Regions from separate parts of the Shewanella sp. QJM3NY_23 genome, predicted to be linked through region 1. Evidence: predicted binding sites of a transcription regulator. Region 1 holds the regulator's gene; each other region holds the start of a gene.
What was found. The regulator sigma-54, encoded in region 1, starts transcription at its own class of promoters, with help from an activator protein. The targets are predictions, from matches to a motif close to GTTGGCACGNNNNTNGNNT.
Positions count from the first base shown of each region.

Region 2: glnA (glutamate--ammonia ligase) is a predicted target of sigma-54. The motif match lies at 1,989-2,007, and genes of this name have one in related genera.
Region 3: flgA (flagellar basal body P-ring formation chaperone FlgA) is a predicted target of sigma-54. The motif match lies at 3,291-3,309, and genes of this name have one in related genera.

Region 1 covers NZ_CM149657.1:475,032-480,170, reverse strand. The annotation lists gene lptA (lipopolysaccharide transport periplasmic protein LptA) at 1-143, shown strand, start outside; gene lptB (LPS export ABC transporter ATP-binding protein) at 143-874, shown strand; gene AC0VXX_RS02265 (RNA polymerase factor sigma-54) at 1,004-2,488, shown strand; gene hpf (ribosome hibernation promoting factor) at 2,519-2,806, shown strand; gene ptsN (PTS IIA-like nitrogen regulatory protein PtsN) at 2,809-3,252, shown strand; gene rapZ (RNase adapter RapZ) at 3,249-4,103, shown strand; gene AC0VXX_RS02245 (HPr family phosphocarrier protein) at 4,093-4,365, shown strand; gene mgtE (magnesium transporter) at 4,473-5,139, shown strand, end outside.
Region 2 covers NZ_CM149657.1:3,699,099-3,704,237, reverse strand. The annotation lists gene AC0VXX_RS16360 (hypothetical protein) at 1-101, opposite strand, end outside; gene glnA (glutamate--ammonia ligase) at 499-1,908, opposite strand; gene typA (translational GTPase TypA) at 2,276-4,102, shown strand; gene AC0VXX_RS16345 (4Fe-4S binding protein) at 4,229-5,139, opposite strand, start outside.
Region 3 covers NZ_CM149657.1:1,219,448-1,224,586, reverse strand. The annotation lists gene flgD (flagellar hook assembly protein FlgD) at 1-364, opposite strand, end outside; gene flgC (flagellar basal body rod protein FlgC) at 375-794, opposite strand; gene flgB (flagellar basal body rod protein FlgB) at 797-1,195, opposite strand; gene AC0VXX_RS05560 (CheR family methyltransferase) at 1,342-2,175, opposite strand; gene AC0VXX_RS05555 (chemotaxis protein CheV) at 2,323-3,243, opposite strand; gene flgA (flagellar basal body P-ring formation chaperone FlgA) at 3,443-4,150, shown strand; gene flgM (flagellar biosynthesis anti-sigma factor FlgM) at 4,273-4,596, shown strand; gene AC0VXX_RS05540 (flagella synthesis protein FlgN) at 4,603-5,028, shown strand.

The DNA of each region.
Region 1 (5,139 bases):
ATCAAATTCGCTACAACATTGAGCAGCAACAGTTGATAGCCGAAAGTACGGGTAGCGATCGCGTTATCACCATCATTCAACCCGAAAGTTACCAAGACAACAGCAAAAGTCAGCCCCAAGAACAGCCCAAGCAGGAACAGTAATGACAGAGATGACGCTAAAAGCGGTTAACTTAGCCAAAAGCTATAAGAGCCGTGCCGTGGTACAAGATGTCAGCTTAACCGTGCGCACAGGGCAAATTGTCGGCTTGCTAGGCCCTAATGGCGCCGGTAAAACCACGACCTTTTATATGGTGGTTGGTCTGGTGCAAAGTGACAAGGGACGTATTTTTATTGATGATGACGATCTCACCCTAGATCCTATGCATTTGCGCGCTCGCAAAGGGATTGGCTATCTACCGCAAGAAGCCAGTATTTTCCGTAAATTATCGGTACGCAATAATATTATGGCGGTATTACAAACCCGACGCGAACTCAGTAACGATGCGCGCGAAGAGGAGTTGGAGCACCTGCTAGAAGAGTTTCATATCACCCACATCCGCGATAGTCAGGGGATGGCACTGTCCGGTGGTGAACGTCGACGCGTCGAAATCGCCCGAGCGTTAGCCGCCAACCCTAAGTTTATTTTGCTCGACGAACCCTTCGCCGGGGTCGACCCCATTTCGGTTATCGACATCAAAAAGATTATTGAGCAACTGAAAAATCGTGGCCTTGGGGTACTGATCACTGACCACAACGTACGGGAAACATTGGATGTGTGTGAGAAAGCCTATATTGTCAGCCACGGCAACTTGATTGCAGAAGGAACCCCCGCTGAGATCTTAGATAACCAACAAGTTCGAGCGGTGTACTTAGGGGAACAATTCAAGCTATAGTTAACGTTATTAGCGCTCAAGGTAAAGGCGAAACCGCTTTTACCTTATAAGTAGATCATTCGCCTTAGCGGTTTAATACCAGAGGCAGCTTTCTCACTTTAGAATTAGAAACAAGGGAATAGCAGTACGATGAAAGCGTCACTTCAGCTCAAAATGGGTCAGCATTTAACCATGACGCCCCAGTTGCAACAAGCTATTCGCTTGTTACAACTGTCGTCGTTGGAATTGCAGCAAGAGATCCAGCAAGCACTAGAGTCTAACCCTCTACTCGAGTTAGACGAGGAGCAAGAAGGCGCCAATATCGACTCAGAACAAGAGCGTAATGACAACTTCGACACCGATTACAATGAGCAACTGCAAGTCGACTCGAGTGAAGACAATTCGAGCTTAGAAACCTCCGATGCACTCAACCAAGACTCTATGCCCGATGAGCTGCCCGTCGACACTACATGGGATGAGGTCTATACCGCATCACCTAACTCCAGCTCTGGTGCGATGCGCGACGATGACATGCCATTTCAAGGGGAGACCAGCGAAGGCTTGTATGAACACCTCGAATGGCAAAAAAACCTCACTCCCTTTTCTGACAACGACCTCGCTATCGCCACCGCCATCATTGATGCCATAGACGAGCGTGGCTACTTGACGCAAACTTGCGACGATATTCTTGAAGCCATGGGCGATCCTGAAATCGAACTCGACGAAATTGAAGCGGTATTAAAGCGGGTACAACATTTCGATCCTATCGGGATTGGTGCCAGAGACCTCAGCGAATGCCTGATGATCCAACTGGCCCAATACAGCCCCGACACCCCGCATATCGACAACGCCAGACTCTTGATCCGTGATTACTTAGATCTTATCGCCGGGCGAGACTTTCGCCTATTGATGCGTAAGACCAAGCTGAAAGAGGATGAATTACGCGAGGCCATAGCGCTAATTCAAACCCTCAATCCGCGCCCGGGGCTGGCCATTACTGCCAGTCGCGACGAATACGTGATCCCCGATGTCACAGTTAGCAAGAAAAAAGGTCGCTGGGTGGTCGAGCTTAATCCCGATAGTATGCCTAAGATTAATGTAAACCAACATTATGCCTCGATGGCGCGCAGCACCAAAAACCAAGCCGATGGCCAGTTTATTCGTGGTCACCTGCAAGAAGCTAAATGGTTTCTAAAAAGTTTAGAGAGCCGCAACGATACCTTGCTCAAGGTTACCAACTGCATTGTCGATTTCCAGCAAGGATTTTTCGAGTTTGGTGAAGAAGCGATGAAACCTATGGTGCTTAATGATATTGCCGAGGCGGTCGAAATGCATGAATCGACCATCTCGCGGGTCACCACCCAAAAGTATATGCACACTCCAAGAGGGATTTTTGAGCTAAAATACTTTTTCTCCAGCCATGTCGGGACCGACGATGGTGGCGAATGCTCTTCTACTGCGATCCGCGCTTTTATTAAGAAGCTAGTCGCCGCAGAAAATCAGAAGAAACCCTTAAGTGACAGTAAGATGGCGCAACTGTTAGCCGAGCAAGGTATTCAAGTCGCTAGACGCACGATAGCAAAATATCGTGAAGCGATGTTGATACCGCCGTCAAATCAACGTAAAAGCTTATAATCAACAACTGGAAACCGGAGGAATCACTTTATGCAAATAAATCTGACTGGGCACCACATTGAGATCACCCAATCTCTGCGCAACTATGTTGAAGAAAAGTTTACAAAGCTTGAACGGCATTTCGATCAGATCAATAATGTCCACGTGATATTAAATGTCGAAAAATTGATGCAAAAAGTTGAAGCAAAGTTACATCTTAGTGGTGGAGAAGTATTTGCAACATCAGAGCACGCGGATATGTATGCCGCGATAGATTCCCTGATCGATAAATTAGATCGTCAGGTCATTAAACACAAAGAGAAGCTAACAAAACATTAACGATGGAACTTAGTACCATCCTGCGGCCGGAGTGCACAACCTGCGCCACTCCGGGCAGTAAGAAAAAGGTACTGGAACTTATCAGCGACTTGGCCGCTGTCCAGTACCCCACCCTTTCCTCTCAAGAGATTTTTGAAAGCCTTTTGGCGAGAGAGAAAATGGGCAGCACAGGTATAGGCAATGGTATCGCGATCCCTCACGGACGGCTGACGAATATTGAGAAGCCCGTCGCCGTATTGATAAAATGTGCAGAGCCAATTGCATTCGATGCAATTGATAATCAGCCGGTCGATATCCTCTTTGCATTATTGGTTCCCGCAGATCAATGCGAGCAACACCTTAGCACTCTCGCCGCGATGGCAGAGAAATTAAGTGATAAAGCTATCATCAAACAGCTAAGAAAAACCCACGACGAAGCAGAACTGTATCAGGTGATCACCCAATGAAATTGGTAATGGTATCTGGGCGCTCAGGCTCAGGAAAATCGGTAGTCCTTAGGGTACTGGAAGATCTGGGCTATTACTGTGTCGACAATCTGCCACTGCAGATGATGGACTCGCTGCTCAGTCAGCTTAAAGGTAGAAATGAACTTGTTGCGATAAGCGTCGATGTGCGCAACATGCCCAGCGAAGATATCCAGCTTGAAAAACAGCTAGCGAATCTTCCTAAAGATACCGAATTACTGAGTTTCTTTCTAAACTCTTCTGACGATGTGTTACTCAAACGCTACAGTGAAACCCGTAGATTACACCCGCTATCACGCTCAAAAGTTTCCCTTAAAGAGGCGATACAGCTTGAAGGCAAAATGCTCGAGCCTATCTCCAAGATGGTCGATCACTACATAGATACCTCGACGCTTAACATCTATGATTTAAGCGATAAGGTACGCGAGATCTTACTGGGAACAGTAGATAAAGAATTAGTGATTAACTTTGAGTCGTTTGGTTTTAAATATGGCATGCCAAGTGAAGCTGACTTTATGTTTGACGTGCGTTTTCTGCCCAATCCCCACTGGGAAACGGAGTTACGTCCGCTGACAGGTCTCGACCAACCAGTGCAGCAATTTTTAAGCCAACAGCCGCTAGTGAACAAGTTTATTTGGCAGATAGAGAATTTGCTCGAAACTTGGCTGCCGCACCTTGAACGCAATAACCGTAGCTACTTAACTATCGCCATTGGTTGTACTGGAGGCCAGCATAGATCTGTCTATGTTACCGACCAACTTGCTAAATTATTTAATAAAGGTAAACACAAGGTTCAAGCGCGCCACAGAGAGTTAAAGAAACATGAAGCTTGAGCGCCAGCTAACCATCTGCAACAAACTGGGACTGCATGCACGAGCTGCTACCAAATTGGCGGTATTAGCCGCTCAGTTTGATGCCCAAGTCACCTTAATTCAGGGTGATAAGCAAGCCTCTGCCGCCAGTGTGTTGGGGCTATTAATGCTAGAAACCGGCTTTGGTAAAACCATTACCATCACCAGTGAAGGCCAAGATGCTCAAGCGGCACTCGATGCCATTAGCGCACTGATTGACGCAAAATTCGAAGAAGCCGTATAATCGCCCCGCCTCGAGCCTAAACGGCTCATATCATTCTATAATTATCCCGAGTTCAGGTTACTTAACCAATAACCTATGTCGCCGCGCCATTTTTCCAAGGGGAAGTCATGCCGATCGAAGTGTTAGATAATGAAACTACAGATCAACGTTTACAGCAGCTGACGCAAGCCCTGAGCAGCGGTATGTTTGTCCATGTACGCAGTATGCTGCACGACATGGCGGCCTCGGATATCGCCTTTATTTTAGAGTCCTCTCCACCGCGTGCGCGGCAAGTATTATGGCAACTTATCGATCAAGCCCATACGGGTGAGATACTCGATGAACTCAGTGAAGAGCTCAAAGATCAATTTATTAGCCAGATGAGCCCTGAGCGCGTAGCAAAAGCGGCCGAAAATATGGATACCGACGACCTGGCCTACATATTGCGTAGCCTGCCAGACAGCGTATTCAATCAAGTACTGCAATCGATGCGCAGCCAAGATAGGGCGCGAGTCGAACAGGCTCTGTCATACCCAGAAGACACCGCCGGCAGCTTAATGAACACAGATACGGTCACCCTAAGGCCAGATGTGAATGTCGACGTGATCCTGCGTTACCTGCGTATTCGTGGTGAATTACCAGAAGCCACCGATACCTTATATGTGGTTGACAAACACGACAGCCTGCTTGGTGGCGTAGCGATCGCCGATCTGCTCACCTGCGATCCGAATGCATCGGTGCGCGACATCATGAACCAAGAACTCGAAGGGATCCCTGTGGGTATGCACGACAGTG
Region 2 (5,139 bases), 860 kb from region 1:
ATTTGGGCGGCATCTAGGTCGGCTATTTTAGGTTGAGTATTGCTACAACCCATCAAGGTTAGGGTTAAATAGATGCCAGCTATCAGCAGGTTTGCTTTCATGTTGTCCTCCTATAGTTCAGTACTGTTCTGGTTAACGCCTTATGCATGGATAATAAAATACATAATGAGGTAGCCCGACTTCATTGCCTGAATAGCCTGCTCCCTCTATTGCAACTTGGCGATTTTCATCTTAGAAGTAGAGCCAATATCCATTAGACCAAGTTACCTTATCTATGTGTTTATCCATGGATGAGGCTGTGCAGTGTTATCCATAATATGCACCAAATCTTGCCAGCTGTGATTGCTAACGGCAAGTGACGATAGTGGGAAAAATAACGCCGACAAGGCCGTTAATTGTCATATGACCATTTCACAATCAAATAATGGATTACCCGATAAAGTGTGAGGTATAAAAAAACCGCCTATTTTAGGCGGTTTTTATTATCGACTTAATTGATTACAAGCTGTAGTAAAGCTCGAATTCAACAGGGTGAGTCGTGCGCGCTACCCGCTCTGCTTCACCTTTCTTCAATGCGATATATGAATCGATGAAGTCATTACTAAATACGCCACCTTTAGTAAGGAACTCACGGTCAGCATCGAGGTTTTCGAGTGCATTTTCCAGTGAGGTTGCCACTTGTGGGATCTCAGCGGCTTCTTCTGCAGGTAGATCGTACAGATCTTTATCCATCGCTTCGCCTGGGTGGATCTTGTTTTGAATACCGTCAAGACCGGCCATTAGAAGCGCAGCAAAACCTAAGTATGGGTTTGCATGTGGATCGGGGAAGCGTGCTTCGATACGGCGCGCTTTCGGGCTTGGTACCACAGGGATACGGATAGAAGCAGAGCGGTTACGTGCAGAGTATGCAAGCATAACTGGTGCTTCAAAATGTGGCACCAAACGCTTGTAAGAGTTAGTGCTTGGGTTGGTGAAAGCATTCAGTGCGCGAGCGTGCTTGATGATACCACCAATATAATACAAAGCGGTTTCACTCAATCCGCCATACTTGTCACCAGCAAATAGGTTAACACCGTCTTTAGCTAGTGATTGATGTACATGCATACCGCTACCGTTGTCGCCAACAATTGGCTTAGGCATAAAGGTGGCTGTTTTGCCATAAGCATGCGCCATGTTGTGCACAACATACTTAAGGATCTGAATTTCATCGGCCTTTTTTGTTAGCGTGTTGAAACGTGTGGCAATTTCGTTTTGACCCGCAGTCGCCACTTCGTGGTGATGTGCTTCAACGACTTGGCCCATCTCTTCAAGCACTAGACACATAGCGCTACGCAGGTCTTGTGAAGAGTCAACTGGTGCTACTGGGAAATAACCGCCTTTTACAAATGGACGGTGACCTGTGTTGCCATCTTCATAATGGGTACCAGAGTTCCAAGCCGCTTCTTTGGCATCAAGCTTGACGAAACAACCTGACATGTCGGTGCCAAATTTTACATCATCAAATAGGAAGAATTCTGGTTCTGGGCCAATCAATACGGTATCGGCGATTCCCGTAGAGACGAGATACTCTTCTGCTTTCTTGGCAATAGAGCGTGGGTCGCGGTCATAACCTGTCATGGTGCCAGGCTCAAGAATGTCACAGCGGATAAGTGCAGTGGTTTCTTCTGTAAAAGGATCTAATACAAAAGTGGTTGGATCTGGCATCAATACCATGTCTGATTCGTTAATGCCTTTCCAACCTGCGATTGAAGAGCCATCAAACATCTTGCCGTCTTCGAAGAAATCGGCATCAACTTGGTGATGCGGAATAGAAACGTGCTGCTCTTTACCTTTGGTATCGGTAAAACGCAAATCAACAAATTTGACTTCAAGTTCTGCTATTTGTTGTAAAACTGATTCTGCTGACATTCTTAAATCTCCGTGTAGGGTAGAGGGGATGCCCTTCTTATAACATTCAACTTACGCTTAACGCGGTACTGACCAAGATAAAGCGAGACTCGTGCCAATATTTTAAGCTGTTGAATAATAAAGGGATGCAAATAAGTGGAAGGAGTGGTGTAATCTGGCCTGCACTATATTGGTGCGTCCCTTGCCTTTTTATGGTGCATTCACCATCTTGGTGCGCACTGTGATGATCATGATTATTCATAGCTGACTAAAAAATAATCCTGTGCGAGAGTCCTCGTCTAGAGTAGAATGGCACGTTTTTTATTGCAATAGCTATTATTGAAGCTGTTAGTAATACCCTATTTTTTTGATGGTAAGAGGTTTATTTGTGTTAGAGAATTTACGTAACATCGCCATTATTGCACACGTTGACCATGGTAAAACTACCCTTGTTGATAAGTTGCTGGCACAGTCTGGAACCCTGGAGTCTCGGGGAGAAGCCGCTGAGCGGGTGATGGATTCGAACGACATCGAAAAGGAACGTGGCATCACGATCCTTGCAAAGAATACTGCCATCAAGTGGAACGATTACCGTATCAACATCGTTGACACCCCTGGCCACGCCGACTTCGGTGGTGAAGTTGAGCGTGTTCTTTCGATGGTTGACTGTGTATTGCTACTGGTTGATGCGGTTGATGGCCCAATGCCACAGACGCGTTTCGTCACCAAAAAAGCATTCGCACAAGGCTTAAAGCCAATCGTTGTTATCAACAAAATTGACCGTCCAGGTGCTCGCCCTGATTGGGTTATCGACCAAGTATTCGATCTATTCGACAACTTAGGTGCGACTGATGAGCAACTAGACTTCCCAATCGTTTACGCATCTGCGTTAAACGGTTACGCAACTTTAGATCCAGACGAAGAGGGTGTCGACATGACGCCACTGTTTGAAACTATCGTTGAAAAAGTATCATTCCCAGATGCTGACTCGGAAGGTGACTTCCAGATGCAGATCTCGCAACTTGATTACAACTCATATGTAGGTGTTATCGGTGTAGGTCGTATCAAGCGTGGTAGCGTTAAGACTAACCAACAAGTCACTGTCGTTGGTGCTGATGGTAAGACACGCAATGGTAAAGTCGGCCAAGTATTAGGTTACATGGGTCTAGACCGTACCGAAGTTGAAATTGCTAACGCTGGTGACATCGTAGCAATCACTGGTCTTGGTGAGCTTAAGATCTCTGACACTATCTGTGCAGTAGGCGCTGTAGAAGCACTACCACCACTGTCAGTTGATGAGCCAACATTGACCATGACTTTCCAAGTCAACACCTCTCCATTTGCTGGTAAAGAAGGTAAGTACGTGACTTCACGTAACATCCTTGAGCGTCTACAGCAGGAATTAGTGCATAACGTTGCACTGCGTGTTGAAGAAACTGAAAGCCCAGATCGTTTCCGCGTATCGGGCCGTGGTGAGCTTCACCTGTCAATCTTGATTGAAAACATGCGTCGTGAAGGTTACGAGTTAGCCGTTTCGCGTCCAGAAGTGATCATGAAAGAGATCGATGGCGTGATGTGTGAACCGTTCGAAACCGTAACCGTTGACGTTGAAGAAGAACATCAAGGCGGCGTTATCGAGAAGCTAGGTACCCGTAAAGCTGAAATGAAAGATATGCAGCTTGACGGTAAAGGCCGTGTGCGTATCGATTTCGTGATTCCAAGCCGTGGTCTAATCGGTTTCCAAACTGAGTTCTTAACAGCCACTTCTGGTACCGGTCTGATTTACCACACTTTTGATCACTATGGTCCATTTAAAGGTGGCGATATTGGTCAACGCGCTAACGGCGTATTGATCTCTAACGCAACAGGTAAGGCGCTGACTTTCGCACTATTTGGTTTACAAGATCGTGGTCGCCTGTTTATTGGCCACGCGGCCGAAGTATATGAAGGCCAAGTCGTTGGTATTCATGCGCGTGCTAACGACCTTACAGTGAACTGTTTGAAAGGTAAGCAGCTAACCAACATGCGTGCATCGGGTACCGATGAAGCACAAGTACTGACTCCACCGATCAACTTAAGCCTTGAGCAGGCGCTTGAATTTATCGATGATGATGAATTAGTTGAAGTAACGCCGCAGAGCATCCGTGTTCGTAAGCGTTTCTTGACAGAAAACGAGCGTAAGCGCCACAACCGTGGTTCAAAAGACGCTTCTTAAGCCTGTGCTAGCACTTACGAGTCGCTAGCCCTTAAGCTTTAAGTATTAAAAGCCCTGAACATGCAAATGTTGAGGGCTTTTTTGTCTTGGTATTGAGGCACGATATACCAACGAGGCGGTCAGGGGTTAATGACCAATGGCGTTAAGATGTTGGATCAGGTACATCCGCATTTCAGTTGGGGTCTGGCTGACCCAAAAACCGCTCACATAGGCGATCAGTGGCAGCATAAATAGCAGCACGAATAACATGATGGTCAAGCCACGGGCAGATAGTGTGATGCCATTACGAGTACTTAAGTGCAGTGCCTCTTTTTTAGGGCAAGCGGATACACAACGCATACAGGCTTGGCATTCGTCTGAGCGAATATGCTTTTGGGTGTGCACGCTGATGGCCGCTGGGCAGGCGCGGGTGCATTTGTCACAGTTCATCCCTTTAGATTCGATAAGGCAGTGTTGGGTATTACGGCGTATTTTAAATGGGCTTAAAAAACTCAGTAGCCCAAGTAGTGCACCATAGGGACAGATGTAGCGACAGAAGCCTTGGCGTCGCCAAGCGACTATTGCCAAAATAACCCCGAAGCAAATTAAGGTGACCAGTCCTGGAGTGATAAAAAATAGCGCCATTTTTAGGTCGGCAACTTTATGGTAGTTACCGTTGAGGTAATGGGGGATCGATGCACTAGGCATACCGATCACAATGTAGAGTAAGGCGGCCAATAGTAGGTATTTGAGCATACGAAGTGGCCAGTCTAGCCATGCTGGTGGCAGAAATTCACGTTTAATGACGCGTTTTCTGAGTTTGTACAGGTATTCACCCGCCAAGCCCAGTGGGCAAGCCCAGCCGCAAAACGCTCGCTTACACAATAGCCCTGTCAGTAGTACCACGGTGAGCATCACAGCTGCAGCAGGGTGGTTTTGATCCCAAATGCCTAAACTTAAAATGGCCTTTAGCTCGATCCCCCCCGCGATAGGTAAAAATCCATCACCTACATCGGGGCGCATTAACCAAGGCGTTATGCCCATTTTTAGTAGGGCGG
Region 3 (5,139 bases), 740 kb from region 1:
GTAGTGCCTGACTCGAGGTCATCACAGCATTAAGGTTGACTATCTCCTCATTGAGCTTGCTGATCCCATCGACGGTCGAAAATGAAGCCATCTGCGCGATCATCTGATCGTTATCCACAGGCTTAAATGGATCTTGCATCGACAACTGTTGACTCAATAAAGAGAAAAAATCATCTTGCGTCAACTGTTGATTATTTGCCTCAGGAATCGATGACTCCTCAGGTAAGCGAATACCATCTAGAAACGGATTTCCCGTAGATTCGGTGATGGCACTCGTTCTGCTGTTTGCTTGCGGTGTGATCTGCCCACTTTGCTTTTCACTGCTCAGGGGAGACTGACTGCTTAACGGATTAATGAGGCTCACTAATTACCTCCTAAGATTTGCCGATTCGCAAAGTCTGTTGCAGCATAGACTTGGCCGCTTCAGCAACTTGTACGTTCATTTGGTACGAACGCGATGCAGAGATCATGTTCGCCATCTCCTCCATCACATTCACATTGGGTTTGTAAATAAAACCGTCGGCATCGGCCAACGGGTGATCAGGAGAATATTCTTTCTGCAGCGGCTTATCACTTTCAACAATGCCCGCCACTTTAACCGACTGTGAGGTTTGTTGTTGATGACTCGCTTTGGCCATTTCCGCTTCAAATACAGGATGACGAGCACGGTAAGTCTGGTCGATGCTACTGGAAACTGAATCGGCATTGGCAATGTTACTTGCCGTGGTATTAAGGCGGATAGATTGCGCCGACATACCCGATCCAGAAACATCAAAGATATTAAATAAGCTCATCATTAATTTCCTTTAAGTGCTTTTTTCAGCCCAGCAAATTTACTGTCAAGAAACCCTAACGACATCTGATACTCTAAGGCGTTTTGCATAAACTCAGATTGCTCTTGCTGAATATCGACGGTATTACCATCACCTGTATCGGGCTGATTTGGCACGCGATAACTCACATGTTGCTGACTTAAAGCCGCTAAATCGAAATGACGTTCGTCACTGCGGCTCATGGCTAAACCACCTTGCCGACTGCGAGCAGCTTGCAGTGCCTTGTCGAAATCGAGATCTTTGGCTTTATAATGAGGGGTATCGGCATTGGCAATGTTAGATGAAATCACCTGCGCACGCGTTGAACGCACACCCAAGGTGAATTGATGCACACCTAATGCTTTATCAAAACTAATCGCCATAAAATTGCCTCCTCATACAGATATCAACAACAAAGCAATTGTTATGCCAAACAAGGGGGAAGAGGATGGGAGTGGTTAATAAAAAACCATAAAGATAAAAAATGCCAGCTTATTGCTGGCATTTTAACTAAATCAGGTAGTAAAGACTAACCACGCTTTTGATAATAGATGCCAGGATTACAGCGCACCATCTCAAACTCTTCGGTTAATCCGGCAATCGACTCCGAAGCGCCAAGAAATAAGATCCCTTTGGGGTTCAAAGCGGCAGCAAATTGCCGCAATATTTTGGCCTTTGCCTCAGGTGCAAAGTAGATGAGTACATTGCGGCAAAATATAATGTCAAATTTACCCAGTAAGGTATAACTTTCAAGCAAATTATGGGCTCTGAAATTCACCAAACGTTTTACATTGTCTTTGACGACCATAGAGCCTGGTGTGGTTGGAGCAAAAAACTGCCGTTTACGCTCATCTGATAAGCCCCGAGCCAGCGCCAAATTATCATATTGCGCCGCTTTACACCTGTCTAACATAGATGGCGATAAATCGGTGGCCAATATCGATGCGCTACCCGGTAATGCCCCTGGTTTACGCTGCTGATATTCTAAAATGGTCATGGCTAACGAATAAGGTTCTTGCCCTGAGGAGCACGCCGCCGACCATATTTTGAGTGGACGCCCTAAACGAGTGTACTCAGGCAATAAGTTATTTGCGAGCAGCTCAAACGGATAACGATCCCTAAACCATAAGGTTTCGTTAGTGGTCATCGCATCGATAACCTCAGCCCTTAACTGCCGCTCCGTCGGCTTCATTGAATGTTTGACCACCTCTGATAATGAAGGAAGGTTATATTTCCCCATTAATGGCGCCAAGCGACTACGAACTAAATACTGCTTATTTTCACCCAGCACGATCCCGCTGTGTTGCTCCAGAAATAATCTAAATTGGTTGTACTCAGCTTCAGCAAGTGATTTATTCGGCACCTAGATATCCCAATCTTATAAAAGTAAAACAGGCTACAACATACACTACTATAGCAAGCATTAAACAGCCAAGCGTTATACATTAGCGAACTCACTGAGACAAGCATAAACTATTCAAAGTTAGGTGCTTGTATGACGACGCTCAATTTACAAGCTAAGGTGCTTATTCACCGCGGCCGCGAGTTCATCTGGATTAAACTTAGCAATAAAATCATTGGCGCCAACTTTTTCGACCATCGCCTGATTAAACACGCCACTGAGTGAAGTATGAAGCACCACCTTAATATCTTTAAGCTTAGGATTGTCCCTAATCTCTGCCGTTAAGGTGTAGCCATCCATCTCTGGCATCTCGATATCAGAAATAATTAATGGGATCTCATGAGCCACATTATCCATATTGGCCGCCATCGCCACCAATTGGTTAAGTGCATCTCGGCCATCTTTAGCGGTATCGATTTGTAGGTTTAATGACTCAAGCGCCCTAATAATTTGTTTACGGGCAACAGTTGAATCATCAATCACCATAATATGATAATGGCGATCTCTATCAATGGTCAGCTTATCATCCACTTCTTGGCTGATCTGCGTCTTAACCGGTGAGATCTCATCGAGGATTTTTTCAACATCAAGGATCTCAACCAGCTCACCTTCAATCTCGGTAACCGCAGTTAAATAAGAATAACGCCCCGCACCCTGTGGCGGTGGCATAATAGCTTCCCAGTTCATGTTGATGATGCGCTCAACAGATTTAACTAAGAACCCCTGTACGCTGCGATTATATTCAGAAATGATAATGAAACACTCGTCGGTGTTTTCAATCGGGCGACCACCCGTCGCTGCACTTAAATCAATCACAGAGATCGTCTTGCCACGAATATGGGCGACACCTCTAACCACAGGATTTAGCTTTGGTAACGCGGTTAATGGAGGGCACTGCAGCACCTCTTTAACTTTAAATACGTTAATGCCAAATCGTTGCCGACCGTTTAATTTGAACAGTAACAGTTCTAGGCGGTTTTGCCCCACGAGTTGGGTGCGTTTATTTACTGAATCAAGAATACTCGACATAATGCCTTTGCCTTGTCAATGCTTCCCCACCCATAGTAACTATAAGTATAGGCATGCTAATTGCTTTAATAAATTTGAATGATAACCAGGCCCAAACTCGTCAAATTTATGACACTAATTTCTATGAAAAAAATGTCTAAAGGTACGGGCCACAACGAAGTATAGGTGCAATCTGGCCGTTCAAGCTAGTCTAATCATTATGAAAGTAAATACTGTGTACTTTTTCATCGCTTTACTCTTCTCTTCCCCAAGTTTCGGCGCGGATGAGCCTAGCGTACCCTCTTTATCGACGATATCACGATTAGCTATAGCGGCAATTGAAAATAAAATTGAAGCCCCTAGTGACGCCAAAGTCAATATTACGCCGCAAAGTTTAGACACTAGGGTTACCCCACCTGTTTGCAGTTCAGCGCTAAGCGTTGAGGTCGCCAGCGATCGCGCAATAGGCCGTAATAACACAGTTAAAGTCAGTTGCGAAACCCCAGAGCTACAATACCCTTGGCAAATTTACATATCGGTAAGAGTCGACATTCTTTACCCTGTGGTTGTGGCCACACAAACCTTGGGGCCAGGCGATCTAATTGACGCAGAGCAGGTGACGCTCGCCTATGTCGAGCAGAGTAATTTACGTGGCCAACAATTTGATGATCCCGCACAGGTCACAGGTACCCGAGTAAAACGTAGAATTGCCGCCAATCAAACCCTGTTTAGCAGTAACCTTTGCTTTGTATGCAAAGGCGACATGGTGTCTATTTTTGCCCGCACGGCCAATTTTGAGATAAAAACTATCGGTGAGGCCTTACGTGATGGTAACTTAGGCGATAGAATTCAGGTTAGAAACAGTAACTCACAGAAAATGGTAGATGCAAACGTTATTGGGGTCGGCGCGGTTGAGGTTAGAATGTAGTACCACGTGGCCCAATCGATGGGCATTTTTTTATTGATCACTACAAAATTCTACTAAAGCTTTAACAGTGAACGCCGATATACAGTTATGTTGATCTCACTAAAGTAACGTTGGAACCTATTATGGCTATAGACGTAAAGCATGTAAATACAAGCACTAACAATCGAGTCGCAACGCCGACAACCGATAAATCATCGGCAAAAAATGAGGCCGTATCGCCCGAAACCACTACGGCTAAAACCGTAAAAAGTGACTCGGTATCAATAACACCTCAGGCGCAACAACTGCAAAGTGCCCAAGCAAAATTGAACAGCTTGCCTGAAATCGACACTAAAAAAGTCGAACAGATCAAAGCGGCTATTGCTGAAGGTCGCTACAAAATTGATGCCGACAAACTGGCCAGTAATATTGCGCAGTTTGAAAATGAACTAAAGGATCTTAATTAAGCTGTTATGAACTCAATAATCGACATCATCGCCAATCAACATACGTTATTAAACGACTTAAAACGCCTTATCGAAGCAGAGAAAGTGGCGCTTATCGCACAAAGTGCCGATGAGTTGCTAAACCTAGCGACAGATAAAGCTAAGTTGTTAGATGAGATCAAAGCGGTCGATGTACGATTATCAGAGCACCCTGACAGCAATAAACTCAGTAGCGATCCTAAGCTACAAAAATTAGTCGAAATTACCAAACAAGTGTTAGCCCAATGTAAGACGCTTAACGCGCAAAATGCCACTTTAATAGAACACAGCATGGCCAGTATTAATCGCTTCTCCCAAGCCTTACAAGCCAGTCGAAACGCATCCAGCCTTACCTACGATGGTAAAGGTAAAACCTCAACAATTTCGACCTTAGGCAATAATCTTAAGGCCTAAGCGGATTCTTTTTACGCTGATGTTACAGCTGACACTAGTTGTGGGCATAAGGTCCGATAATGAGTGTCTAATTAGTCCTCGACCCTATGCGCAATATCTCTGACTACTGTT